DNA from 4 places in the Paenibacillus sp. FSL H8-0079 genome. Region 4 is predicted to be linked to each of the others. Evidence: riboswitches for the same ligand, from Rfam matches in the RefSeq annotation. Region 4 holds a riboswitch; each other region holds the start of a gene.
What was found. Region 4 has a riboswitch for thiamine pyrophosphate ahead of MHI06_RS02100 (ABC transporter substrate-binding protein). Riboswitches for the same ligand answer to the same signal wherever they lie in the genome.

Region 1: linked by a shared signal. The riboswitch ahead of thiC (phosphomethylpyrimidine synthase ThiC) and the one ahead of MHI06_RS02100 (ABC transporter substrate-binding protein) in region 4 are both predicted to bind thiamine pyrophosphate.
Region 2: linked by a shared signal. The riboswitch ahead of MHI06_RS17105 (thiamine phosphate synthase) and the one ahead of MHI06_RS02100 (ABC transporter substrate-binding protein) in region 4 are both predicted to bind thiamine pyrophosphate.
Region 3: linked by a shared signal. The riboswitch ahead of MHI06_RS04440 (ABC transporter ATP-binding protein) and the one ahead of MHI06_RS02100 (ABC transporter substrate-binding protein) in region 4 are both predicted to bind thiamine pyrophosphate.

What each region holds. Positions count from the first base shown of each region.
Region 1 covers NZ_CP150300.1:685,853-690,068, reverse strand. The annotation lists gene thiC (phosphomethylpyrimidine synthase ThiC) at 1-1,785, opposite strand; TPP riboswitch at 2,208-2,321, opposite strand; gene MHI06_RS03215 (IclR family transcriptional regulator) at 2,470-3,213, opposite strand; gene MHI06_RS03210 (alpha/beta hydrolase) at 3,573-4,216, shown strand, end outside.
Region 2 covers NZ_CP150300.1:3,853,011-3,857,226, forward strand. The annotation lists gene MHI06_RS17090 (thiazole synthase) at 1-60, opposite strand, end outside; gene thiS (sulfur carrier protein ThiS) at 63-266, opposite strand; gene thiO (glycine oxidase ThiO) at 263-1,432, opposite strand; gene MHI06_RS17105 (thiamine phosphate synthase) at 1,447-2,109, opposite strand; TPP riboswitch at 2,338-2,447, opposite strand; gene MHI06_RS17110 (ABC-F family ATP-binding cassette domain-containing protein) at 2,523-4,073, opposite strand; gene MHI06_RS17115 (hypothetical protein) at 4,211-4,216, opposite strand, start outside.
Region 3 covers NZ_CP150300.1:993,735-997,950, forward strand. The annotation lists gene MHI06_RS04430 (ABC transporter substrate-binding protein) at 1-911, opposite strand, end outside; gene MHI06_RS04435 (ABC transporter permease) at 1,074-1,904, opposite strand; gene MHI06_RS04440 (ABC transporter ATP-binding protein) at 1,891-2,658, opposite strand; TPP riboswitch at 2,817-2,919, opposite strand; gene MHI06_RS04445 (beta-L-arabinofuranosidase domain-containing protein) at 3,125-4,216, shown strand, end outside.
Region 4 covers NZ_CP150300.1:436,565-440,780, reverse strand. The annotation lists gene MHI06_RS02115 (MFS transporter) at 1-156, shown strand, start outside; gene MHI06_RS02110 (hypothetical protein) at 564-1,049, opposite strand; gene MHI06_RS02105 (VOC family protein) at 1,283-1,669, shown strand; TPP riboswitch at 1,830-1,942, shown strand; gene MHI06_RS02100 (ABC transporter substrate-binding protein) at 2,251-3,291, shown strand; gene MHI06_RS02095 (thiamine-binding protein) at 3,555-3,845, shown strand; gene MHI06_RS02090 (ABC transporter permease) at 3,845-4,216, shown strand, end outside.

The DNA of each region.
Region 1 (4,216 bases), 250 kb from region 4:
CTAGGAACGTGTTCGATATTCCTCGGCCTTTTCCTGCATGCCCGCTGCTACAGCCTCATGATCAGACAATCCTTTGTCCGCGGCAAAGGCACGAATGTCCTGCGTAATGCGCATGCTACAGAACTTCGGTCCGCACATGGAGCAGAAATGAGCTTCCTTGGCCCCTTCTGCTGGCAGCGTCTCATCATGGTAGGACAGCGCACGTTCCGGATCCAGCGACAGATTGAACTGGTCACGCCAACGGAATTCGAAGCGTGCCTTGGACAATGCGTCATCGCGGCGTTGAGCACGTGGATGACCTTTTGCCAGATCGGCGGCATGAGCTGCGATCTTGTAGGCGATAACTCCTTCCCGCACATCATCCTTGTTGGGCAGGCCCAAATGTTCTTTTGGCGTAACATAACAGAGCATGGACGTGCCGAACCAGCCAATCATGGCCGCCCCAATGGCGGACGTGATGTGATCGTACCCTGGCGCAATGTCGGTCGTTAGCGGCCCAAGTGTGTAGAAGGGTGCTTCTTTACAGATCTCCATCTGCAAGTCCACATTCTCCTTGATCTTATGCATCGGCACATGCCCCGGACCTTCGATCATCACCTGTACATCATGCTTCCACGCGATCTGCGTCAGTTCCCCAAGCGTAGCCAGTTCCGCCATCTGTGCTTCATCGTTGGCATCGTAGATACTACCTGGACGGAGTCCATCTCCCAGTGAAAATGCCACATCATACCTTTTCATAATCTCGCAGATTTCTTCAAAATGGGTGTACAAAAAATTCTCCTGATGATGCGCAAGGCACCATGCCGCCATAATGGACCCGCCTCGAGACACAATGCCTGTCATTCGCTTGGCGGTCATCGGGATATAACGTAGCAGCACGCCTGCATGAATCGTAAAGTAGTCCACGCCCTGCTCTGCCTGCTCAATGAGCGTGTCACGGTACAACTCCCAGGTCAGCGCTTCCGCTTCGCCATTCACCTTCTCCAGCGCCTGATACAGCGGCACCGTGCCAATCGGCACAGGTGAATTGCGGATGATCCATTCCCGGGTGGTATGAATGTCTTTGCCTGTGGACAGATCCATCACGGTATCCGATCCCCAGCGTACCGCCCAAGTCATCTTCTCCACCTCTTCCTCAATGGAGGAAGATACGGCAGAGTTACCTATGTTGGCATTGATCTTCACGTGAAAATGACGACCGATCAACATCGGCTCACTCTCTGGATGATTGATGTTCGATGGCAGAATGGCCCGTCCACTCGCCAGCTCCTGCCGCACAAATTCCGGTTCCACGCCTTCACGAATTGCGGCGAATTCCATCTCTGCCGTAATGACTCCCTGCCTCGCGTAGTGCATCTGGGTCACGCAACGTCCGATCTGTGCCCGCAGCGGTTTGCCGCGTAATCCAGGGTACTCCTCGGCTCCCGCTCTCTTCCCACCAGCCTTCAGTCCGTTATCCTCCGGTTTAACTGTGCGTCCCTGATAAGCCTCGACATCGCCCCGCTCTGTGATCCAGCGAGTGCGCAGGGATGGCAGACCTGCACGGATATCCACATGAAATGCGGGATCGGTCATCGGGCCGCTCGTATCGTAGACACGCAGCGGTTCGTTATGCTCCACCCCTTGGGGAGTATTCGTGTCATGAAGGGCTATCTCACGCTCCGGTACAGCAATGTCCGGCCGTGAGCCCTGAATGTAGACTTTGCGGCTACCGGGAAAGGGCTGAACCCGTCCGGCCGCTCCTATTTCTTTTTCCACCGGCTGACCATTATGTTCCTGTTCCATCGCTTGTTGTCCCGTTTGATTTCCTGTACTCATGTTCCCTTGTCTCCTCCTTAGTGTACATTCGCTTGGTTTGGTTGGTATCATCATTAGCTTGGTTACGTACCTGTTCCAAATCATGCGCAATGCAGAGAAGAAAGAGCGATCCTACACCAGACCAGAGGAGACATCATTCATGTACAGTTAACAACAGAACGGAGGTTACCACAGATCATGGATCTATGGTGACTTCTCTCTTCATCCAAGCCCACTTTCGCAGATTATTGAAAAAGAAGTCCCTGGAGTACGTGCTATATCGCCTGTTCCCTGTATATAAAAAAGCCGGTCCCCGAAGGAACCGACTTTTAATGTCCAACACCAATAATGCACCTTTATGCAGCTCCTTAACGGAGCTCTACAAGGGTCACATCATGTGGTGGTTGTGGTCATATCGCCGATTACTTCCCTACGCTGGTATGATCCAGATCAGGTGCAAAGGGTCCGGAATCTCATGCGATTCCGTCTCAGTCCGGACAATTCGGACTCCCCCAGTAACGTTAACAAGTTACGGCATACACACGCCGCAGTTCATATTCAATGAAGCTGGCCCCGCTGGGCCGTCCATAACAGAGTAGCGCAACCGGAACATAAAAACAACCTTTATATTCCAAATGACCAACTCCATTGGAGAAAAACCTTACCTCAACATCAGGATAACATGAGTCCCATTTGCGTAGCTGCATCCTTCAACACAGGTGCGTATTCATGCAATGTCTCCTGCGAGAGTCGACTGACAGGCCCTGAGACCGAGAGGGCAGCTGCAATATTACCTCTACGATCCATAATCGGTACCGATACTGCGGCAGCTCCCGGCTCACGTTCCTCGTAACTCGTGGCATATCCGTTATCCCGGATGTCTCCCATCTGTGCCAAATACACCGCCGGATCAATAAACACCGGCCATTCTGGTCCGTTCATCAGTTCTTCACGATCCTCGTCCGTGGCAAAAGCCATCAAGACTTTGCTGGAAGCCCCGACAGACAACGGGAGTCTAACGCCTACGGGAGCGACACGGCGGATCGCCTGATCACTTTGCACAGCCTGAATACGAATCCGTTCACTGCCATCACGCAGGTACAGACTTACCGTCTCCCCCAATCGATCTCTCAGTCGCTCCATCGCAGGCAGCAGTAGAATAGCCGGATCATCACTTCGGGACATATGAGCGGATAACTCCCATATTCGGATGCCAAGTCGGTACTTCTCCGTTGCCGCATCCCGGATGACAAACCCTCGATCCTCCAGCGTCGCCATCAGGCGGTGCACTGTACTTTTGTGCAAGCCAATCTGGCTGGCAATCTCGGTGAGTCCAAGATCACTGCGTGTGGTAAAACATAATAATATATCCAGCGCCCGTTCCACAGCCCGGACGGTTAACTTTCGATCTTCCATGGCATAATGCCCTCCTCATGTTTCATCACATGAAACTTGGTTACATAAATTATATGAGAAACGGTCTCATCTGTAAACCAAAAAGAGCCAATACCCGAAGAGGTTATAGTGTAAATTTTTCCTTTTTATAAGACTTAATCCCCTGTAATTTACACACTAAGGTAATGTTACCCATATATCTTAAGAACTATATAACAATTGCGTAACAAATGCCCTCAATCAATTGACTTTGACTATATTGGAACATACGATAAAGATACATTACATTAAGATATCGCTCTGAAGCAGGCTCTGAAATAGACGCAATTCTCTTTTCATGTCGTTGTTATCTTCAACTGAACTTCAAAGGAGGGGCATTCATGTATCCAACATCCCAGAGCGAAGCCCCGCTGCAAACAAAAGTGTCCGATCTGCCCTCTTCGCTATCACCGAGGCTGATTCGGTTCAAACATATTATCGTAGCGTTGCTGCTCTCCGTTGTATTTTTTCTACTGTTTTGTTTTATTGCACTGCATGGTTATATCGCATGGGTATTATCCAATCCAACGGTAGCACCCGTCTTCTCCAATCCGATGCAAGCCAAGAACATGAAGTATGAAGACATCACGTTCCCGGCAGCAGATGGCAGTCGAACGATGCAAGGATGGTATATTCCTGCTGACAATGCCGCGAGCAAAACGATTATTTTCAGTCACGGCTATGGTGCCAATCGTGAAGAAACATGGGTACCCATGTATGACCTGGCACATTATGCCCATCAACTCGGGTTCAACGTGGTCATGTTCGATTATGGCTTCGCCTCACAGGTGAACAAAGCTGTAGCCACAGGTGGCAAAGCTGAGTCACAGCAATTGCTGGGCGCGATCCAGTTCGCCAAGCAACGTGGTGCACAGGAACTGGTTGTCTGGGGCTTCTCGATGGGTGCCGGTACAGCGTTACAAACGGGACTTATTACGAAGGAAGTGGATGCAATGATTCTGGACAGTGCGTTCCTGCTGGAGCC
Region 2 (4,216 bases), 3.3 Mb from region 4:
AAACTTGCCTGTTCCGAGCAACAATCTGGACTCAAACGTATATTTCCCAATGTTCAACATCATCAACCGCCTCCTACAAAATGTACAATCTCGATTCGATCGCCTTCTCTTAATGCCGTCGTCTCATGATACTCACGCGTTAAAATATGCCTGTTCAGCTCAACAACTACAGTCTTGACTTGTAGGTCAAAAGATTGGAGCAGTTTATCCACACGATTCAATCTGTCTTCTATCTCCATCCGTTGACCATTAACGATGATATTCAATGCACCACTCCCTTTCTGTTTAATCGCTCAGGGCTCAGCGCCTCAATTCCGAGTTCTTCTGAGCTTTTGCCCGCGAGCAATTCAGCGATTAATCTGCCAGTTATCGCACTGAGCAAAATACCGTTACGGAAATGTCCAAAGGCGGTAAACAGCCCGGATATACTTTCGCAAGCACCTATATAAGGCAGCCCATCCGGAGTTGCCGGCCTTACGCCTGCCCACGCTCGCAAAAATTGTGCTTCTTTCATCCCAGGTACCCAGTGGGTAGCCGCTGTTAACAGCTTCTGAACACCCTGTACAGAAACATTCAGATCCGTTCTGCCTGGCAGACTGGTTGCCCCGAGCCAAACCTCTCCATTGGCTTTGGGAACAATATAGATATCTTCTGCGTACACCGTTCTGTCAGGTCTGTACCCTGCATGTTCAGCTGAGAACTGCACGGCGGCTATTTCTCCTTTTACCGACCACACAGGCAAGCTTAGGTTCACATGTCTCATCAAATCTTCACTCTGTAATCCAGCCGCTATAACGACATGTTTACAGGTCATTTCGCCGATCGATGTGGTGATTCCTTGCACCCCGTATTCGTTTACTTGCACGCGTATATCCTGTATGCCCTCCATTACCCGCGCTCCCATTGCTTGAGCGCATTTGGCGTATGCCTTTGTTAGATGGACTGGAAGAACTTCACTCTCGTAAGGCCTGTAGTAGGCTCCATACGTATCTCTGTTAAGCCATGATGCCTCCTGCTGCACAGCGTAACGATCCCACCACACCTCATCAGTAGACAACGCAGACCTCCGATTGTCCTTATAACTGCTTAATTCACTGTATGAACGAAAAGGGGTTAGGAATCCATGGCGTTGCAGACCAGTCTCTACCTCGCTGAGAGTAGTCATTAGCACCTGTTGCTCATGAAGTAACTGCCTGCTCTGCCTGGCAAGCTTAGCCATCAAAGGATGAGCAAAATCCTCACTATCTGCCGCCAGCATTCCAGCCGCTGCGCACGAAGTTCCTACCGCGATTGCTGAACGCTCTACCAACAATACATCCTGGCCACGTGAAGCAAGTTCATATGCGATGGCACATCCAACAACGCCTCCGCCTACAACAATCGTTTCGGCATGAATCTTATTCGGTCTATCAGTAATGATCTCTTTCATCATCTCATCTCCTTGATTCAGCGGCTCAGACTTTCTGTATCAACGATAGCCTGCCTTAATGATGCAGCGGCCCGATCCGGTGAATCACTCGCCCATACATTCGAGATCACGGCGGCTCCCTGTGCCCCTGCGGAGCGAATCGCGTGAATATTTCCCGGTTCAATGCCCCCGATCGCAATGACAGGAATGGAGACACCCCTGCACACTTCAGCAAGAGCATTTAATCCTCTTGGTTCAAGATCCGGCTTACTGCTGGTTGCGTAGACATGCCCGAAGAAAAGGTAAACAGCTCCCCGTTCTTCAGCGATTTTTGCCTCATCTATTGAATGAACAGATACACCCAGACGAAGTCGGTACACATTGCTTATGCCATCATTGTTGTAGTTACGTATAGCCTCTTGCCCCCAGTGCACACCACCATAAATTTCATTTTGTGGGGACAGCTCTGAGCCATTGATGACGATCCGGCAAGATGGAACTCCAACACCACGCAGACTTTCAGCCCAACCGACCTTTTCTTGCCATGTGAGTTGTTTCTCTCGTATGTGAATATAGTCCACCCATGGCCAGACGTCTTTTGCTGCTTTCACAAAAGATGCTTGATCTCCAGCCCCCGTAGATACAACATGCAGTTCAAATGATCCGTGAACATGTTCATGAGAAATTGCCGTACCGTTCATCCCCTTCCATCCATGAATGCTACAAAAAAACACAAAAAAGCCACTCCCGTAGGGGAGTGGCTGCGTATTAATTATTGGACCAGATGACTGACTGATACATACAGTTCATTTCGTGCAAAACAGCTATGGAACTTATAGCCATAACGTTATACACAGAACTGCATGTTTCAATTCGCTAAGCAGACGATTGTCATTCTTTCGAATTCCCGTTTGCTCACGTCATTCACTGAAACGAGCGCGCCACTTCCCTACGCTGGTATGATCCAGATCAGGTGCAAAGGGTCCGGAATCGCATTCTTCCATCTCAGCCGCATCGTGCGGCCCCCCTAGTGTTCATATGAAGTTGTAGCCTATATTACCATAGACGGATTTTTTTGTCACCGTTCATTTCTATTAAGCGTTGCTTGAATTGTCTAGTTTTTCTCAGACCATTCTTCAACATTCCATGTTTTCGTGACCCAACCCTCGTAGAAATCAGGTTCATGAGATACCAGTAACACCGTTCCCTTGAATTCTTGCAAGGCACGCTGCAACTCAGCTTTAGCTGTGACATCCAGATGGTTCGTCGGCTCATCGAATAGAATCCAGTTACTTTCACGCATCAAGAGCTTGCATAAACGAACCTTGGCTTGTTCTCCACCACTCAGCATGTTAAGCGGACGAGTAATGTGCTCATTTTTCAACCCACAGCGAGCGAGATGACCCCTAACCTCATTCTGGGTCAAATGTGAAAACTCATTCCACACATCCTCAATCGGTGTGATATTTCCAGCACGAACTTCCTGCTCAAAATAGGCCGTTTCGAGATAATCTCCCAAAAAGGTCTTTCCACTGAGTGGAGATATTTTTCCCAGGATGGTTTTCAGCAGTGTCGATTTACCCACACCATTACAACCTACGATGGCAATTTTCTCACCGCGTTCAATCGTCATTGTCATCTTAGGCAGTAAAGGATACGTATATCCAATTTCAAAATCAATACCCTCAAAGACCGTTTTACTGCTCGCGCGGGCATCCTTGAATTTGAACGTTGGTTTGGCCGCCTCATCTGGACGATCAATACGTTCAATCCTGTCCAGCTGCTTCTCCCGGCTCTTCGCTCGACCTGAAGTTGAAGCACGTGCCTTATTACGCTGAATGAAATCTTCCTGCTTCTTGATGTACTCTTGCTGCTTCTCGTACGCATCAATATGCTGGGCTTTATTCATATCCGCCATCTCCAGGAACTTGTTATAGTTCGCTGCATATCGCGTTAATTTGGCAAATTCCAAATGATAAATGACATTTACGACTTCATTCATGAATTCCGTATCATGGGAGATTAGAAGAAACGCATGAGGGTAGTCCTTCAGGTAACGCGACAACCATTCAATGTGCTCTACGTCCAAATAGTTGGTCGGCTCATCCAGCAATAGAGCTGTAGGTTTCTCGAGCAGAAGCTTGGCAAGAAGCACCTTCGTACGTTGTCCACCACTTAGAGCTGCGACATCTCGATCAAGGCCAATTGCAGACAAACCAAGACCATTGGCCATCTCTTCCACTTTTACGTCAATCAGATAAAAATCGCCCTGTTCCAGTTGTTCCTGAATATCGCCCATCTCTTCCAGCAACTGCTCCAGCTTATCTGGATCTGCATCTGCCATCTGGTCCGTAATATTCATCATTTCTTTTTCCAATTCAAGCAACGGAAGGAATGCATCCTTAAGCACGTCACGGATGGTTTTGCCTGGCGTAAGCTTCGTGTGCTGATCCAGATATCCATAACGGACCTTAGGTGTCCATTCGACTTTTCCACTGTCTTTAAGCAATTTACCGGTAAGGATGTTCATTAGTGTGGATTTACCTACACCATTGGCACCCACAAGTCCTACGCGCTCTCCGGCAAGTAAGCGAAACGATACATTTTTAAATAACGTGCGATCTCCAAAATTGTGACTCACGTTCTCTACTGACAATAAACTCATAAGATGAGGTTGCTCCTATCTATTAACATTACTTTTGTTATTGTTCCGAAACCCTATTCTAGCACAGGTCCCGTCTTTTCTGAAAGTAATGTAAACATAACAGGAACCTCTTCCATGATTTTGTCATTCAGGCTACGCTACCG
Region 3 (4,216 bases), 560 kb from region 4:
TTGGTTTCGATCTCCGGGTCAAGTGGAGAGGTTTCATTCTCATGAGCGAGCAGAATATTCAAGGCTTCTTCTGGATGCTCCGTTACATATTTCTGTCCTTCCTGGACCGCTTTGACGAACTGGGTAAGTTGGTCTTTTCTCGCTTCAATGCCAGCTTCACTCGCGGTCAGGACCAATTCATAATAATCAGGCACACCATAATCGACGGGGTTAATTGATTTCATGGCATGTCCTTCTTTCTCCAAAATCAATTGCTCATGGTTAATAAAACCACCCATAATCGCATCCGCCTGTCCGGAAGCCAGCGAAGGAATCAGATCGAACCCAACGTCGACCAGATTCATGTTGTCGGGAATGCCGCCATCGTGGCTGATCATCGTACGTACCATCGCTTGGTACAGAGGAATGGAGGAATAGCCGACAGTTTTTCCTTCAAGATCTTTAGGTGAACTCACGCTGCCATTCGCTTCGGTCAACAGATGCACAAGTGGGTGCCGAACAACAGCAGCAATGGAACGTACAGGAATGTTCTCCCCACGAGCGAGCAAAATTTGGGGCTGGTAGCTTAGGGCCAGATCAATTTTTCCGGCAGCAACAAGTTTGAGTGAATCATTGGTATCCGCAGGCATCTGAATTTCGACATCCAGACCTTGGTCTGCGAAGTATCCTTTTTCCTGAGCAACATAGATGAAGGAGTGTACTGCATTCGGGTACCAATCGAGCATGATGGACAGTTTATCTTTGGCATCTGATTCTGGTTCGGTTGCAGACAAATTTATTTGCTGTGCATTGGTTGCTGAATCTGTTGTTGGCGTATTTTGGCTATTGTCTGTGGTGCTGCATCCGCTAACGACCAGCAACAGGCTTATGAGCATGATGGGAAGCAGGGAGTATATGCGCTTGGTATTCATAATTGGAGTTCCTCATTTCATCGTTTTAATTTGTAGAAAATGGACAGCAGCATGTTAACGGACAATGTAACAATGTACTGATTAAAGTTTGCTGCTGAAATTGTACGTAAGTATGTTTTGGAAACCGTAATTCCTATACTTAAATCAAGTTTCTCTCGAAGATTATTCAACTTTTCTTTTGCCTTCATGACGATGACGCTGGATGCTAAACCGTTTCTCTAGCCAGGCAATCAGTACAAACAAAACGATACCCAGCAGGGATAACAGTACAATAGCGGCAAACATCGCATCCGTGTTCATGTTGCTGGACATGCGGCGGCTGAAGTATCCGAGACCTTTGCTGCCACCAAGCCATTCGCCAATCGTTGCACCAACCACGCAGTACACCACAGACATCTTTAGCCCCGAGAAAAAAGAGGGAAGTGCCAGTGGAACCTGGAGTTTGCGAAAAATATCCCACTTGCTGGCGCCCATGGTGAGCAGCAGTTCACGCTGCTCCGGATCGCCTTGGCGGAGTCCATCATAGGTACTGACCACAATGGGGAAGAACGCGATCAGGAACACCACCGCGACTTTGCTCCACAGCGTGTAACCAAACCACAGGATGAAAACGGGTGACAAGGCAATCAGCGGGATGGTCTGACTGATCACGATGAAGGGATACAAGGCCTTTTCAATCGATCGGTTCATATGCATGCCTGTCGCCAGCATAATTCCGGTCACTATGGACAAGCCAAAACCAACAAGAACCTCCATAAAGGTAGCAGGCAGATGTATGGTCAGCAGCAGACGGCGATGCTCAATTAGTGAGCTTGCAATGGCCGTGGGTGCAGGAATGATGAAGGAGGGCACCCATCCCATACGCACAATCGTTTCCCAGATCGCCAGTAAAGAGAGCATGAGCAGAATAAACAAACCATATTGGGAAAAGGACTTCGACATCCACTTCGAACACCACGTCCAGACGCTAACCTCGCCTCTATCGCTTTGCATGCAATTGTTCCTCCAGTTGTCGTCTCATCTGCACGAGAGCCGGTTCGTAGATCATGTCCGAATGCCTTGGGCGTGGTAAAGGAACCGTCATCTCCCGCAACTGCTGACCTTGCCCCCCTGGAGTTAACAGAATGATACGGTCACTTAACAGCAGGGCTTCTTCGATGTCATGTGTAATGAACAGCACGGTTTGTCCAAAGTCCTCCCACAGCTCCAACAACCAGCGATGCATTTCTCGTTTGGTTAAAGCGTCGAGTGCACCGAAGGGTTCATCCAGCAACATGAGCTGCCCGCCTGTAAGCAAGGTACGCAGCAGTGCCACCCGCTGCCGCATGCCGCCGGATAACTCATCCGGATAGGCCTGTTCATAACCCGACAGGCCGAACCTTGCCAATCCTGCGATGATATCGGCTCGTAGTTTGTCATTGTCCTGTCGGCCTCGTGCAAGCTCGGCAGGCAGCATGCAGTTCTCCATGACGGTACGCCAGGATAACAGCAGATCTTTCTGCGGCATATAGGCGACTCGTCCGAGCCGTTGTCCTTGCGGTACATCAGCAATATCTATGGTACCGATGGTGGGCTCATGCAAGCCTGCAAGCAGCTTGAATAGCGTGCTTTTACCTGATCCGCTAGAGCCGATGAGCGAGACGAATTCGCCTTGTTGAACCTGAAGCGACACATTGGCGAGTAAGGGTGAATCCTTTTTTCCTGGAAAAGCGAAGCTAACGTTCTCAATGGTTACATGGTTGGTCATCTGATCCTCACCCCCTTAATGCCAGACTGCAGGAATAACAACGGCATCCTGTACTCTGCAAAAGAAACAAAAAAGACCCACCCATTTCCGGAGAAATGAGTGGGTCTGTAAGTTAAATCCGCAATTTATCTTCACATACATGAAAAAATTCCGCTTACTAAAAGGCCGCTCCACTTCCCTCCGCTGGTATGATCCAGATCAGGTTCAAAGGGTCCGAATAGTCATATTCGTCTCAGCCGCAGGGCTCCCCTAGTGCAAAAGTTCAAGATATGCAGTTGTGTGTTCAGCATATATCACTTGAACATGAACTGTAAAGAGGCAGCATGATGGATTTCTTGAGATGAGCGTGGAGTCAGATCCTGAGAGTGAGGTTGTAATCATACAAATTCCAGTTGGAAATGATGATTTCATCGACCTGTAATGATTTGTAAAATGAGGATATTGAATAGAACAAGGAGAGGTTCCAATGAGAAATAAAATAAAAGATCCATTCTGGTCCCATTATGTTGATCTGGTGCGGACCGTGGTTGTCCCCTATCAATGGGAGGCGCTAAATGATCGCATCGAGGGGGCTGAACCCAGCCGGGCCATCCGTAATTTTCGCATTGCTGCGGGTGAAGAAGAGGGAGAGCACTATGGCATGGTATTTCAGGACAGTGATGTAGCCAAGTGGATCGAAGCTGCGTCATACCTGCTTGCAGCCCAACCAGATCTGGAACTGGAACGCATTGTGGATAGGGTCATCGAGACCATTGCTAAGGCTCAACAAGCTGACGGTTACTTGAATACCTACTTCACACTAAAGGAACCGGGAGCACGCTGGACGAATCTCGCGGAATGCCACGAGCTGTACTGTGCAGGTCATATGATCGAAGCGGGTGTTGCTTATTATGAGGCAACGGGTAAGCGTAATCTGCTGGACGTGGTCACTCGTCTGGCCGATCACATTGGAACGGTATTCGGTACAGAACCGGGACAACTGCCCGGCTATGATGGGCATCAGGAGGTTGAGCTGGCCCTGTTCAAGCTGTATCAGATCACAGGGGAAGAGAGCTATCTTAATCTGAGCCGTTATTTTCTGGAGCAGCGGGGGAGCAGTCCACACTATTTTGTGGAGGAGTGGGAGAAGCGGGAGCGTACGGTGCATTTTGGAGAGCTGGATATGGTTCACCGTCATGCCTACTCTCAGTCTCACCTTCCGATTCGAGCGCAGAATACAGCCGAAGGTCATGCGGTTCGCTTGGTGTATATGTGTGCTGCAGTGGCAGACGTAGCGGCAGAGTCGGGCGATGAGTCGTTGAAAGAAGCATGTGAGCGATTATGGAACAATACGGCCAACAAGAGAATGTACATTACCGGCAGCATCGGTTCATCCGCAAAAGAAGAGGCATTCACAGGGGATTACGACCTGCCGGGAGATACCGCATATGCGGAGACTTGTGCGTCGATTGGATTGATTTTTTGGGCAAAACGCATGTTTCAGATCAAGCCGGATAGCAAGTATGCGGATGTGTTAGAGCGAGCACTGTACAATACCGTGATCAGTGGTATGTCATTG
Region 4 (4,216 bases):
GGTGCCATTCTACCTTTGACGACGGGATGGAGTCTTGATCATTTGGAGGTTAATCAGTCTGCATGGATGCTTGCCATCTTTGCAGTTGGCCTACTTGTCATTAGTGTGATCACGTATCAATGGCAGAACAAACATGTGGCCGATCCAGCAACTTAACGTTATGCGTCGAGGCAGTCCTAAGAATTAGAATTACCTATTAAAGAAATCGAGATGTCCGCTGTCATGACTTGACGGTGGACATTTTTTTGTAGCGTTATTCTGTTCTAACGAACCTAGCACAAGTTGTTCGCATCCATTTCTGCATGTTTGAAATCTAACGAATCCTAGAGACTTTATTGTTAGGTAGTTATCAAAATTTAAGGTCTCGTTGCAGTTTTTTTGCATAATAACGCCGCTGAGATTCGTTAGATTTTTCATTCCCTAAAAACTGGCCTAATAAGGTGTTCTTGATTCGTTAACGCTATAATACGATTTATTCATTTGCACAAGATTGCCCAGGAAATACTTTCTCGAATGCGAGACATTGCTGAACACCTTAGAAACCAACATGCCTTATTCCATTTTTAAGACACGACGACAGTAGCCTTTTCCCTAATGAATTTACCGAATACATACCGCACGAGTGGTCCCAGAATAATTAACTGATATGGAAGCGCCAGGCTGAAGTTACGAGCGATCGTATGAAGGTACGTATGGAATATGGAACCCCCACTTAACTGATTCGCAAGATAAGCCGAAATCATCCCATACAAGGACATGATCAGAACCATGCCAATCACCATGAAAAATGACATGGCGAGCACACCAAGAATCTTGTTGGACTTGTCAAAGGGCAAGGAGAATGCAATCTTTCTCGCCACAGAGCCAACAATGAAAGACTCCACCAAAAACGCGATGACAAAACATAATATGAATTGAAGCAGTATCTCAAGCGGGGACATCTTGCCGAGTAACCCACTGTGCCATAGATTGAAGAACATCATGACCACGACCATCCCTGTACACATCATTAATCCGAAAATAATTTGTTCCTTCTTGCTTGTTGGCAATTCTCTCATCCTCTCTGTTTACTTTGACAATTATAGAGATCATGGATACCCCCACATAAGTGAACGTTCTGTGAACTACATAATCATTGGATGGTTACTACAGCTCAATTTCACACGTGCATATATCAATAATCCCCACTTGACAACTAGGTTTTATAAATCTATCATACTCCTTATTATGTAAGGGAAATATTGGCCGAATACATTCACGGATCATAAGGGGGATTACTTCGATGAGTTTTCAAAAGCGCATCGACCACGTCGGCATTGCCGTTCGTGATCTGGATACTACACTCCGTTTCTATACGGAGGTTGTTGGACTGGAACTGAAAGACCGGGTAACGCATACAAACGGCGTCATTCAGCTTGCCTTTCTCGGCTTCAATGGCAGCAATGAGACTGAAATAGAGTTAATTCAAGGGTACAGCGACAAGCTGCCTGCCGAAGGAACTGTGCACCATTTTGCCATCCATGTGGATGACCTTGATTCTGAGTACAAACGCATCCAAGCCACCGAAGCCGAATTTATCGATGGAGAAATCATTACACTGCCTAACGGTTACCGTTATTTCTTCATCTATGGTCCGGAGAAAGAATGGATCGAATTCTTCCAACGTTAAGTACATCAGCTAGAGCGTGAACAATTAGGACGGTTCAATAGTAACCTGTGTAATTCCTTTGATGGATGGCATGCTCCACTCGACCGCACGCTATCCAGTTCCTGACTGGACACGTTCCACCCACTGGCCTATAATAACACCTAGTAATGCCCGTAACTTCATAGTTTCCCAGGGGAGTCGGAATTGGCCGGCTGAGAGTGTATCCCACCAAGATACTAACCCTTAGACCTGATCTGGATCATGCCAGCGTAGGAATCGGAGTATATCGAAATGGCACAGCCCTATGGCTGCACGCCACCTCTCTAACGCCTGCACGCGTCCCGGAATACGGGGCGCTTTTTTTGTTACTATCAGAAGTATAAGTTTGGAAGCATCACCTTCCTGATATGGCAAGAAAAACTGCCGCTAAACGCGGTCTGGCTTCCTTGAATGACATCGATGGACGTTTTACTTACGTTCAAAAATAACGTCATCCAGATCTCAACTGGTATAAATCTGTCGATTTATGCAAGATGATTGGATATGAAGCCAAGGAGTACACCGTGCCAATCGGCCGGACATACCGAAGGAGAGAATCAAACATGAATTGGCGTAAAACAATGGGACTGTTGCTCTTATGCGTACTACTGGTGACGGTAGCCGCATGTGGCGGCAAAGAAGCTGCCCCGGCAGCACAGAACGGCAACACCAATACGGAAAGCAGCAACGAAGGTGACACTTTCGCCCTGAAAGATATTAAAGTGGTGCTCGACTGGACACCGAATACGAATCATACCGGCCTGTATGCGGCCGTGGATCAAGGTTTTTACAAGGCCGCAGGCTTGAATGTTGAGATTGTTCAACCAGGTGCCGGTGGCGCAGATACGATGGTTGCATCGAATGAAGTGCCTTTTGGTGTAAGCTATCAGGAGAGTGTAACTCAAGCCCGCACACAGGGTGTCCCACTCGTCTCCATTGCAGCAGTTATTCAGCATAATACATCCGGGTTCGCTGCTCCGGCGGATCGGAATATCAAATCGCCGAAAGATTTTGAAGGTAAAACCTATGGCGGTTGGGGTTCCCCAGTGGAAGAAGCCGTGATGCAATCCATTATGGAAGGCGAAGGCGCCGATGTATCCAAAGTAAAAAACATTAACATGGGTGACGCTGACTTTTTCACTGCAGTAAAACGGGACATTGATTTCGCGTGGATTTTCTACGCTTGGACAGGTATTGAAGCCGAACTGCGCGGGGAACCGATCGACATGTTATACGTGAAAGATTATTCAGATGCACTGGATTATTACACGCCTGTCCTCGTGACAAACGAACAGACGATTCAGAACGACCCTGAGCTGGTGAAAGCATTCCTGAAAGCCACTTCCGAAGGGTATCAATATGCGATTGATCATCCCGAAGACGCAGCGAACATTCTGATCAAAGCTGTACCGGATCTGGACAAGGAATTGGTACTAGCAAGCCAGAAGTGGCTCAGTCCCAAGTACACAGATGACGCCCCACGCTGGGGAGAACAAAAACAGGAAGTGTGGCAGAACTACACCGACTGGATGTTTAGCAAAAAACTGCTGGATGAACAGATCGATGTGAGCAAAGCATATACGAACGAGTTTTTACCCCAATAAAATTCTCATATAAAACGAACTTAATATTTACACGAGGACGGAGAGGACAGAAATAACGTAAAAAAGCGAAGCGGTCTCCTAAAAGCTTTCTGAAAGAAAGCTGCATCGGAAGCATACGCTATCACCGGATTTTCCCTTTAGAGAAAGGGAATCAAAAAAAATCTGGGGATAACAGCGATCGGAAGAGGGTACTGCAATCGAAGTTATAAGTGTAAATCTGGTTCAATTCATGCAATTTATCACGAAAGGAGCCGTGATCTCTCATGGCAAGCACATTACTTAGCATTCAAGTTATTCCGAAAACGCCAAATGGCGAGAACTCTTACCCTTACGTAGATCGCGCCATTGAAGTTATTCAGCAATCTGGCCTGAAGTATCAGGTGAACGCGCTCGACACCACGATGGAGGGGGAACTGGAGGAACTGCTGGAGGTTGTCCGTAAAATGCACGAGGTACTCGTGGAGGCTGGCAGCCCAAGCATCATCTCCCAGATCAAGATTGCCCATAGCCCTTCTGGCTTCAGCATGGATACCCTGACGGAGAAATATCGCTAATGCATGCCTATTTCAAAAGCGTATGGCCGCCCATTGTGGCGGTTATTCTCTTTATAGCAATATGGCAGGGAGCCGTCTCCCTATTCCATATTGAGAAATGGATGCTGCCCGCACCGTCCGATATCGCCCGCGAAGCGGCAACACAGGCCGAGCGACTTGTCATGCACGCCTCTGCTACCATTCAATTAACGCTGATCGGATTCGCTGCTGGCACCGCGGTTGGATTACTGATTGCTATGGTGCTGCATTTGGTCCCTTTTCTCAAGTCAGCCCTGTATCCTTTACTTATTCTTAGTCAAAATATTCCGACCATCGCGCTCGCGCCGCTCCTGTTAATCTGGTTCGGATTCGGGCTGTTGCCCAAACTGATT